Bradyrhizobium sp. WD16: one gene and its partner. The protein of the gene in region 2 interacts with the protein of the main gene of each other region in a pairwise test. Links are inferred from orthologs where the notes say so. Each region holds a gene or a part of one and is shown on either strand. Other genes may lie near its edges.

Region 1 (4,278 bases), 810 kb from region 2 along the record:
TCGTCGCTCTTCGCCTCGCGCAGCGCGGTGACGGACTCCAGCGGGAATTTGGCATCGATGCAGAGCGGCCGCTGGTCGGGCAGGAAGACCACACAGTCCGGCCGCTTGCCGTTGCTCAAAGTGAACTGGAATTCGAACGAGCCCTTGGGCAGTCCGTCCTGGACGATCGCCTCCATGCGCGCCTGGCCGAAGGCGCCGCGCGCCTGCTTGTTGGCGAGCACGTCGCGCAGGGTGGTCACCTGGGTGGTGAGTTCGGTGAGGTTCTTGTGGGCGTTGTCGATGATGCCGAGTCGCTCATGCAGCGCCCGCAGGCTCTCGGCGGTGTGACGCGTGGTCTGCTCCATCGACTGGCCGACGCGGTGGCCGACCGCATCAAGCCGCTCGCTGACCGCGCGGGCCATCTCCGCCTGACGGTTCGCCAGGGCCTGGCCCATGGCGTCGATCCGGCCATGGGCCTCGGTCTGGGCCTTGAGCAGGTCGGCGACCCGTTCTTCCAGTTCGTCGGCGCGCATCGCCTGGGCGAGCGTTGCGGTCTGGTTGCGGCCGGACGAGCGGGCGATAACCACGGCGATCGCGGCGAGCAGCACAACCGTCAGGGCGGCAAGGGTCAGCAGCACCGCGCCGAGGCGGATCGGGGTGCCGTCAATGGCGAACAGGATCTCGTTCATGGGCTCTTCTACCCCGATTCGGTGGCCGGAAGCGAACGAAGAGAGAACGTCAAGGGTAAACAGAGCCTGAAGAAACGTGGTTTACGGGAGGTAAATTCGGGTCGCGGCGGGTGAGGGCGGGGCTTGGCGTCGTTCGTCATGCCGGCCTTGGCCGGGCATCCACGTCTTGTCGGCATCGGATAAGAAAAGACGTAGATGGCCGGGACGAGCCCGGCCATGACGATAGTTGTTGAGCCGCTGCCCCCCGGCTGATTGACCGGACTGCCCTCGCGCATTACATCGCGCCAATGGCCATTCGCGACATCATTATTCTCCCTGACAGGCAGCTTCGCCTGATCTCCAGCCCGATCGAAACGGTCACGGCGGAGGTGCGCAAGCTCGCCGACGACATGCTCGAGACCATGTACGACGCGCCCGGCATCGGGCTGGCGGCGATCCAGGTCGCCCAGCCGGTGCGGCTGATCACCATGGACATCTCCAAGAAGGAGGGCGAGCAGAAGGAGCCGCGCGTCTTCATCAATCCGGAGATCACCTGGTCATCCGAGGAGACGAGCGTCTACGAGGAAGGCTGCCTGTCGATCCCTGAATATTACGAGGAGGTCGAGCGGCCGGCGAGCGTGCGGGTGCGCTATCTCGACATCGACGGCAAGCTGCGCGAGGACGAGGCGATCGGTCTCTACGCCACCTGCATCCAGCATGAGATCGACCACCTGAACGGCGTGCTGTTCGTTGATTATCTCTCGAAGCTCAAGCGCGACCGGGTGATGAAGAAGTTCACCAAGGCCGCCAAGCGCGCGGTGGTCTGATGGCCCATTCTCGTCCACCTGGATTGTTGTTGAGCTGAGAATTTTCATGTCATGGCGAGGCTTGTTCCTGCAAAGGCGTGGATGCCTGCGACAAGCGCGGGCATGACGACCTGAGAAGCGGCCGATCTTGCCGGCGGCTTCTTGAGCCAGTCCTTAAGGAGCCGGCCCGCGATGGCGCTGCGTCTGATCTTCATGGGCACGCCCGATTTCGCGGTGCCGACCCTGCTCGAACTGGCCCAGGCGCACGACATCGTCGCCGTCTATACACGGGCGCCGAAACCCGCCGGCCGCGGCATGAAGGAACAGGTCACCCCCGTTCATCGCGAGGCGCAGCGCCTCGGCATCGAGGTGCTGACGCCGAAGAGCCTGCGCAACGGCGAGGCGGAGGCCCAGTTTCGTGCCCACGGCGCTGACGCCGCCGTCGTGGTGGCCTACGGCCTGATCCTGCCCCTGCCCATTCTCGAAGCAGTGCCGCTCGGCTGCTTCAACCTCCACGCCTCGCTGTTGCCACGCTGGCGCGGCGCAGCGCCGATCAATCGCGCCATCATGGCCGGCGATGCCGAGAGCGGCGTCATGGTGATGAAGATGGATGTCGGTCTCGACACCGGCGATGTCGCCATGGCCGAGCGCATCGCGATCACCGATGGCATGACCGCGAGCGACTTGCACGACCGCCTCGCCCGGCTTGGCGCCGACCTGATGGGCCGCGCCATGGGCGCGCTGGAGCGCGGCACGCTGCAGCTCAGGCCGCAGGGTGACGACGGCGTCACCTACGCCGCCAAGATCGACAAGGCGGAAGCGAAGATCGACTGGACGCGGCCGGCGCGCGAGGTGCTGCGTCATTGCCATGGCCTCTCGCCATTTCCCGGCGCCTGGTGCGAGGCGGTGATCGAGGGCGAGACGGTGCGGCTGAAGATCCTGCGCTGTGAATTTGCCGAGGGCGCGGGCGAACCGGGCGCGCTGCTCGACGACCGCCTCACGGTCGCCTGCGGTTCCGGTGCCGTCCGCATCCTCGGACTGCAGCGCGCCGGCAAGCAGCCGATGGCCGCCGAGGTCTTCCTGCGCGGCACCCGGCTCGCGCCGCCGCTGCGGCTCAGCTGAATTATATGCCGCGCTACAAGCTTACGATCGAATATGACGGCCGGCCGTTCTGCGGTTGGCAGGTGCAGGAGAACGGCCCTTCAATCCAGGGCGCGCTCGAGATCGCAGCCAGGGCGCTGTGCGGCGAGGCCGTGAGGGTCAACGGTGCCGGCCGCACCGATGCCGGCGTCCACGCTCTCGGTCAGGTCGCCCATGTCGATCTGCCCAAGCCCTACCGTGCCGACCGCGTCCGCGACGCCTTCAACGCCCATCTGCGGCCGCAGCCGATCGCGGTGCTCGCCGCCGAACCGGTTGCGGACGATTTCGACGCCCGCTTCTCGGCGGTGAAGCGCCATTACCGCTACCGCATCGTCAACCGCCGCGCCGACCTCGCCCTTGATCTCGGCCATGCCTGGCGTGTGGCCCGGCGGCTCGATGCTGGGGCGATGCATGCCGCCGCCCAGCGCCTCGTCGGCAGGCACGACTTCACAACCTTCCGCGACACCGAATGCCAGGCGCGCTCGCCGGAGAAGACCCTCGATGTCCTCGATGTTGCGCGGCATGGCGACGAGATCACCGTGACGACGTCGGCGCGCTCCTTCCTGCACAGCCAGGTGCGCTCCATGGTCGGCTCGCTGGTGTGGGTGGGCGAGGGCCGCTGGAGCGCCGATGACCTGTCCGCCGCGCTGGCTGCGCGCAGCCGCGCCGCCTGCGGCGTCGTCGCGCCGCCGGAAGGGCTCTATCTGGTGCGGGTGGATTATTAGAGCGGCAATCGCACTCGCCATGCCCGGTGCTTGTAGCCCAAAGCCGGGCATGGCCAGCAGAGTGAATGATCGGCGCCTGGAACCTGGCCGGACGTTGTCAGCCCGCCTTCAAAATCTCGCTGCGCAGCAGGTCCCAGAACAGGTCCTCGCCATTGGCGACATTGGCCGTCCAGTGCTCGTGGGCGACGTCGTTGGCGTCGTCGGTAATGAATTTGAATGCGCGCCACGGCACGCCGAAGCGGGCGCAGGCATGGGCGACGGCGAACAATTCCATGTCGACGACATCGACCTTGTTCTCGATCAGCCACGGGTCGGCGGCGGTGACGAAACTGTCGCCGGTGCCGCAGATCACCCCGCCAAAGCCGGAGGCCAGCACAGCTTCGTCCGACATCAGCGGCGTCACGCCGCGTGGCGCCAGCGGCATCGCCATCATGTCGCGCTGGACCACATGGGCGACCTCGAGCAGGCCGGTGAGCCCGTCACTGATCTTGCCGCAGGTGCCGTAATTGACGACGAGCCGCGGCTTCAGTTCATTGAGCGCCAGTGTGGTGGCGATCGCGGTGTTGATCTTGCCGACGCCGCAATAGCGGACGGCAACGCCGTCCGGCGCCCGCTCGGCTTGCAATTCGCTCTGCAGCGCGGTGAGGACGAGAACCTGGGTCATGGGCAATGTCTCACGCGAAGTAGCGGTCGAGGACGCGGCGATAGATCCCGGTCAGGCGTTCGATGTCGGTGAGCGGCGCGCGCTCGTCGACCTGGTGCATGGTCTGGCCGACCAGGCCGAATTCCAGCACCTCGCAATATCTGGTGATGAAGCGAGCGTCCGAGGTGCCGCCTGAGGTCGACAGCTCCGGGCGGCGGCCGGTGATTTCCTCGATCGCATTGACCACCATGTCGGTGAACGGTCCAGGTTTGGCGACGAAGACGCCGGCATTCGACGGCTCCCAGGCGATATGCGCC
Region 2 (5,998 bases):
AGCCTGCGCCGCGAGGTGGTCGAGGGGCTCGACATCATGATCGTGCGCGAGCTCACCGGCGGGGTCTATTTCGGCGAGCCAAAGACGATCACCGATCTCGGCAACGGCCAGAAGCGCGCCATCGACACCCAGGTCTACGACACCTACGAGATCGAGCGCATCGCGCGCGTTGCCTTCGACCTCGCGCGCAAGCGGCGCAACAAGGTGACGTCGATGGAAAAACGCAACGTCATGAAGACCGGCGTGCTCTGGAACGAGGTCGTCACGGCGGTGCACCAGCGCGAATACAAGGACGTGCAGCTCGAGCATCAGCTCGCCGATTCCGGCGGCATGCAGCTCGTGCGCAATCCCAAGCAGTTCGATGTGATCGTGACCGACAACCTGTTCGGCGATCTGCTGTCCGACATCGCCGCGATGCTCACCGGCTCGATCGGCATGCTGGCATCCGCCTCGCTGGGCGAGGTCGATGCCAAGACGCGCAAGCGCAAGTCGCTGTATGAGCCGGTGCACGGTTCGGCGCCGGACATCGCCGGCAAGGGCGCGGCAAATCCGATCGCGATGATCGCGTCCTTCGCCATGGCGCTGCGCTATTCGCTCGAGCTCGGCGATCTCGCCGACAAGATCGAGGCGGCGGTGGCCGCAGTGCTGGCCAAGGGCCTGCGCACCGGCGACATCATGTCGGAAGGCAAGACGCGGGTGTCGACCTCGCAGATGGGCGAGGCGATCCTCGCCGAACTGCAGGCGCAGCTGAGCTGATCCATGAGACCCCGGCAAGTGGCCGGGCGGACCAACAAAAAAGCCCGGCATATGCCGGGCTTTTTCGTATCTGGAACTGGCCGCGCTCAGTAGGGCGGATAGATCGGGAAGGCGGTCGGATAGCCGCCGAGATCATACGGCGTGCTCAGCGGCTGGCGGCGGAAATCCATATGCGAGTTGAGCCGGTCGAGATCCTCGAAGCGGTTCGGCCCGCCGGTGGCGTAATCGGTGAATTTGCGCTCGCCTGGCAGCACCTCGGTGCCGGCATCGAGCCACGAACGCCTCGTCACGAAGACGCGGGTGCGCGGGCCGGCCTGGTAAGAATAATTCACCGATGAGTTGCGGGCCTGAAGGCGCCGCTTTTCGACGGCGCCCGCCTCGGTCGCGAAGGCCGACACCAGCACGGCGGCGGCAATACCAAGGCTGAGATATTTCACGGTCATCTTGTCCTCATCGGCAGTCCGAATGCAGAGTCGGAACCAATTTACCCGCCGGGCCATGGGGGCCACAAGGTAATTTGCGCCACACCGAGGACAATAATGATCTCCTGTAGTGGTTCAGAAATTCCCCTTCCGGTCCGGGCACGCCGGTGTGACGGAATGTTTCGGACGCCCCAGTATGGTTCACCTCTGTGCTGCATCAGAGCGGGCCGCGCAGCGGCGGCGTTTCGGCGGCGCTGACCCAGTCGTTTTGCATGTTGGGCGAGGGGCAATCGGTCCGGCGCAGCTCGGCCCGGGCAAATAGTTCCGCAATCTGCGGATCGCTGCCGGCAGACAGCAGGACCAGACGATCGAGGGTGCAGCCGATCAGGCGGCGCTGGTCCGTGCGGCTCGTGGCCTGGCACGACCAGCCGCTGACTCGGAGCCTCGGCGCCTCGAAGGCGCGCGCGAAGCCGAGGCAGGCCGGCGCAGCCCCGGGCAGGTTCCAGAGCGGGATCGTGCCGAACTTGGTGGCGATGACGCCGGCCGGTTGCGGCTCGGCGGCGGATTCGAGGCCGAAGCGCCGCGCGAGTTCGGCGGCGGCCGGGCGGAACCCCGTGGTCTCGCCTCCGGCACGATAGATTTCGATCGAGGCCACCGGGCGCGATCCGGCATCGGTGCGCCAGCTCAGGGTGTCCTTGCGGCCTCCTTCCCGATGGCGAGTGATGGTGTAAGTCTCTGTTCTGCCGGGGAAATCATTTGATTTCACGGCGAACGCCGGGTGCGGCCTGGCGGCCGCCACCCAGTCCGCCGCCGGCGCGGCCGCATGGGGCAACGTTGCCACCTCGCGCGCGGCCATCTCGCCCTGGCGCTGGTAGAGGTCGGTGGCGATCGTGGCCAGCATGCCGAGGCCGCAAAAATAGGCGAGCAGGCGAACGGTGACGACGCGGCCCTCGATGGCGAGGCCGCTCAATAGGCCGGCGCGGGGCAGGGGGGGGCCGGGATGGAGGAAGGAATGCATCGTGCGGCGGGTGGTCGCTTGCTGGGGCGTGACGGCGGAGGTGGCCGGCTCGCCGTCGCCGCAGGTGCCTCGATGCACCCGCGGTGGCCCGGCCGGCGTTGTCTTTGCGGCATTTCTCGCATAGAAGCGCCCACGCCTGCGTTATCCCGAGTGCGACGGCGCAGGCATTTTTGAGCGGAGAGTCAACGATGGGTTACAAGGTTGCAGTGGTGGGCGCGACCGGCAATGTGGGCCGGGAGATGCTCGACATTCTCGCCGAACGCAGCTTTCCGGCCGACGAGGTGGTTGCCATCGCGTCCCGGCGCAGCCAGGGCGTGGAGGTCTCCTTCGGCGACAAGACCCTCAAAGTCAAAGCGCTCGAGAACTACGATTTCAGCGACGTCGACATCTGCCTGATGTCGGCGGGCGGCAGCGTGTCCAAGGAATGGTCGCCGAAGATCGGCGCCCAGGGCGCCGTCGTCATCGACAATTCGTCGGCCTGGCGCATGGATCCGGACGTGCCGCTGGTCGTGCCCGAGGTCAATGCCGACGCGGTGGCGGGCTTCGCCAAGAAGAACATCATCGCCAATCCGAACTGCTCGACCGCGCAGCTCGTGGTGGCGCTCAAGCCGCTGCACGACAAGGCGGTGATCAAGCGCGTGGTGGTTGCGACCTATCAGTCGGTGTCGGGCGCCGGCAAGGATGCGATGGACGAATTGTTCTCGCAGACCAAGTCCGTCTACACCGCGGACGACCTCGTCGTTAAGAAATTCCCGAAGCGTATCGCCTTCAACGTCATCCCCGAGATCGACGTCTTCATGGAGGACGGCTACACCAAGGAAGAATGGAAGATGATGGTCGAGACCAAGAAGATTCTCGATCCGAAGATCAAGCTCACCGCCACTTGCGTGCGGGTGCCGGTGTTCGTCAGCCATTCGGAAGCGGTCAATGTCGAGTTCGAGAATCCGATCAGCGCCGACGAGGCGCGCGACATCCTGCGCAGGTCGCCCGGTTGTCTCGTGATCGACAAGCGTGAACCCGGCGGTTACGTCACGCCGTACGAGGCCGCCGGCGAGGATGCCACCTATATCAGCCGCATCCGTGACGATGCGACGGTGGAGAACGGTCTGTCGTTCTGGTGTGTGTCCGACAACCTGCGCAAGGGCGCGGCGCTCAATGCCGTGCAGATCGCCGAAGTGCTGATCAACCGCAAGCTGATCAGCGCCAAGAAGAAGGCGGCTTGAGCTCTTCCTGCTGCGAGACAAAAAGGCCCGGCGAAAGCCGGGCCTTTTTGCTTATGGCGGATTGAAATCTCGAACCACCGCGCCGAGGACAGATCATGCCGCAGCCCGCAAGCGGCAAGAGCCCGAAGCGGCCGCGGTGTCAGCCGCCGTCGCCACGGCCTATTTCGCGTCGATGTTGCGCACGCAATTGCCGCGGCTTGCCGCCGCTGCGAGGCAGCTTTGATAATCGTAATAGCGGCAGTCCTGCAGTGTGCTTCCCGGACCGTCGGGGCCGCCGCGCTCGATGCAGAACGGCGGCGGTCCGGCCGGTGGTGCCGGGCGATGGCGCGGTGCGGCGAGCGCCGGCGCTCCGATTGCGATCATTATCAGCGCAGCGAGCAGGCGCATGTCATGCCTCCACTGTTGTGTCGGCGGCGGTCGGGCCGACATTCCTGAATTCGCCGGTGGCATCATCGAGCACCGCCAGCGAGCCGTGAGCGACGCCGAAATAGGCGCCATGGAGGTGAAGCTTGCCCCGCTCGACGAGGATGCGCACGCAGGGGAAGGTCATCAGGTTCTGCAGGCTGGTGCAGACCGCCCGCTTTTCCAGCCGGGTGATGAAGTCCTGGAACGCCTCGTCGGCGTGGCGCGGCGATTGTTTCAGCGTCGGCTCGAGCAGCGCCATCCAGCGGCCGATGAAGTCGCCCGGCGACAGCGGGGCGCTGTCCTGGGCGAGTGCCTTGATGCCGCCGCACTGGGCATGGCCGAGCACCACGATATGCTTGACGCGCAGTACCTGGACCGCGAATTCCAGTGCTGCGGAAACGCCGTGGGCGGCCTCGTCGGGGGCGTAGGGCGGCACCAGGTTGGCGACATTGCGGACCACGAACAATTCGCCCGGGCCGGCGTCGAAAATGACTTCCGGAGAGACGCGGGAATCGCAGCAGCCGATCACCATGATCTCCGGCGACTGACCGCGCTCGGCGAGTTCGCGATAGCGGGATTGCTCGGTCGGCAGGCGCTGGGTGGCGAAGCCATGGTAGCCGGACATGAGCTGCTGCGGAAACGCGGACATGGCGGTCTCCCTGAGAATGTCCCGGCTAAACCACAGGGGGCGTTCAGGGACAAGGCTTTCGCCGGCAGAGCCGGAATGCTATCGCGGCATCAAACACCGTTCTGGAGGGAACCGATGATCCGCCCACGTCGCAGCCATCTGTTCATGCCGGGTTCCAATGCCCGCGCGTTGGAGAAAGCGCGCACGCTCGAGGCCGACGGTGTCATCTTCGATCTTGAGGACGCGGTGGCGCCAGACGCCAAGGCGATCGCGCGCAGCCAGATCGCCGCGACGATTTCAGCCGGCGGTTTCGGTCGGCGCGAACTCATCATCCGCATCAACGGTCTCGACACGCCGTGGTGGGAAGAGGATCTCGCCATGGCCGCGAAGGCTGCGCCGGACGGCATTCTCGTGCCGAAGATCTCCAGCGTCGAGGATATCGCCGGCGTGAGCGCGCGTCTCGCCGCGCTCGACGCGCCTGACAAGGTGCGGGTCTGGGCGATGATCGAGACTGCTTTCGCGATCCTGCGCGTCGAGGCCATCTCGGCGACGGCGCACGACGTCGGCAGCCGCCTCGCCGGCTATGTGATGGGGCCGAATGACATCGCCCGCGAGACGCGCATCCGCATGGTCAGCGGTCGAGCCACCATGCTACCCTTCTATATCAACTGCATTCTCGCCGCCCACGCCCACGGTCTCGAGGTTCTCGACGGGCCCTACAGCGATTTCAGCGATGCGGCGGGCTTTGCGGCGGAATGCGATCAGAGCCGCGACATGGGCTTCGACGGCAAGACGCTGATCCATCCCAGCCAGATCGAGGCCTGCAACGCCGCCTTCACCCCCCCGGAAGCGGAAGTGGCTAAGGCGCGCAGGATCATCGCCGCCTTCGAGCTGCCGGAGAATGCCGGCCGCGGCGCGATCCAGCTCGACGGCCGCATGGTCGAACGCCTCCATGCCGACATGGCCCGGCGCACGATCGCCATCGCCGACGCGATCGCGACGATGCAGGGGTGAGGAGGCCGATTCGAGCTCTTCTCGGTCATCATGGCCGGGCTTGTCCGGCTTGTCCCGGCGATCTGCGTCTGTCTCGCTGAATTGTCGTCAAGAGGCGGATGCCGCGACGACGAAACAGGTTACGGTTGCTTGATGCCGTAGGCGACGGTGACGACGACACGTAGCGTCTCCTCGCCAACCGCCACCGGCGCGGCCGTCACCATCGGCGCGCTGAGCCTGCGCTGGTAGGGCATCGGGCCCGCCGTGGTCTCCTCGGTGATGCTGAGCGGCGCGCCGAGGCTGATGCCGGCGGCCTTGGCCAGCAGTTCCGCCTTGCGCCTTGCATCCGCAATCGCCTGGCCCCTGGCGTCGTCGAGCAGCTTGGAGGCCTGCGACACCGAAAACGCGATGCCGCCGATCTCGTTGGCCCCGGCACCGACCAGCGTGTCGATCACCGCCGCGGCCTTGGTCACCTCATGGAGCGTGACCACCACATGATTGCTGGCGCGATAGCCGGTGATCTGCACGGGCCCGCCACCGACTCGATTAGGCG

What was found.
Region 1: the proteins of DB459_RS09540 (region 2) and def interact in binary tests that used the Escherichia coli proteins (3 or more experiments, as listed by UniProt). The link is inferred for Bradyrhizobium sp. WD16 from one-to-one orthologs.

What each region holds. Positions count from the first base shown.
Region 1 is NZ_CP028908.1:1,248,419-1,252,696, reverse strand. The notes cover bases 1-2,714. They hold def (peptide deformylase), read left to right. Parts: upstream 1-955; coding sequence 956-1,474; downstream 1,475-2,714. Other genes in these bases: truA (tRNA pseudouridine(38-40) synthase TruA), read left to right, coding at 2,581-2,714; fmt (methionyl-tRNA formyltransferase), read left to right, coding at 1,646-2,575; DB459_RS05855 (DNA recombination protein RmuC), read right to left, coding at 1-668. Also shown: more of truA, read left to right, coding at 2,715-3,318; DB459_RS05835 (5'-methylthioadenosine nucleosidase), read right to left, coding at 3,416-3,982; dapE (succinyl-diaminopimelate desuccinylase), read right to left, coding at 3,993-4,278. UniProt on the Escherichia coli protein: Removes the formyl group from the N-terminal Met of newly synthesized proteins. Requires at least a dipeptide for an efficient rate of reaction. N-terminal L-methionine is a prerequisite for activity but the enzyme has broad specificity at other positions.
Region 2 is NZ_CP028908.1:2,059,461-2,065,458, forward strand. Bases 1,532-4,401 are described here. They hold DB459_RS09540 (aspartate-semialdehyde dehydrogenase), read left to right. Parts: upstream 1,532-2,384; coding sequence 2,385-3,419; downstream 3,420-4,401. Other genes in these bases: DB459_RS09535 (hypothetical protein), read right to left, coding at 1,532-2,274; DB459_RS09545 (hypothetical protein), read right to left, coding at 3,579-3,806; DB459_RS09550 (carbonic anhydrase), read right to left, coding at 3,808-4,401. Outside these bases: leuB (3-isopropylmalate dehydrogenase), read left to right, coding at 1-756; DB459_RS09530 (hypothetical protein), read right to left, coding at 843-1,199; more of DB459_RS09535, read right to left, coding at 1,396-1,531; more of DB459_RS09550, read right to left, coding at 4,402-4,473; DB459_RS09555 (CoA ester lyase), read left to right, coding at 4,588-5,466; DB459_RS09560 (SIMPL domain-containing protein), read right to left, coding at 5,586-5,998.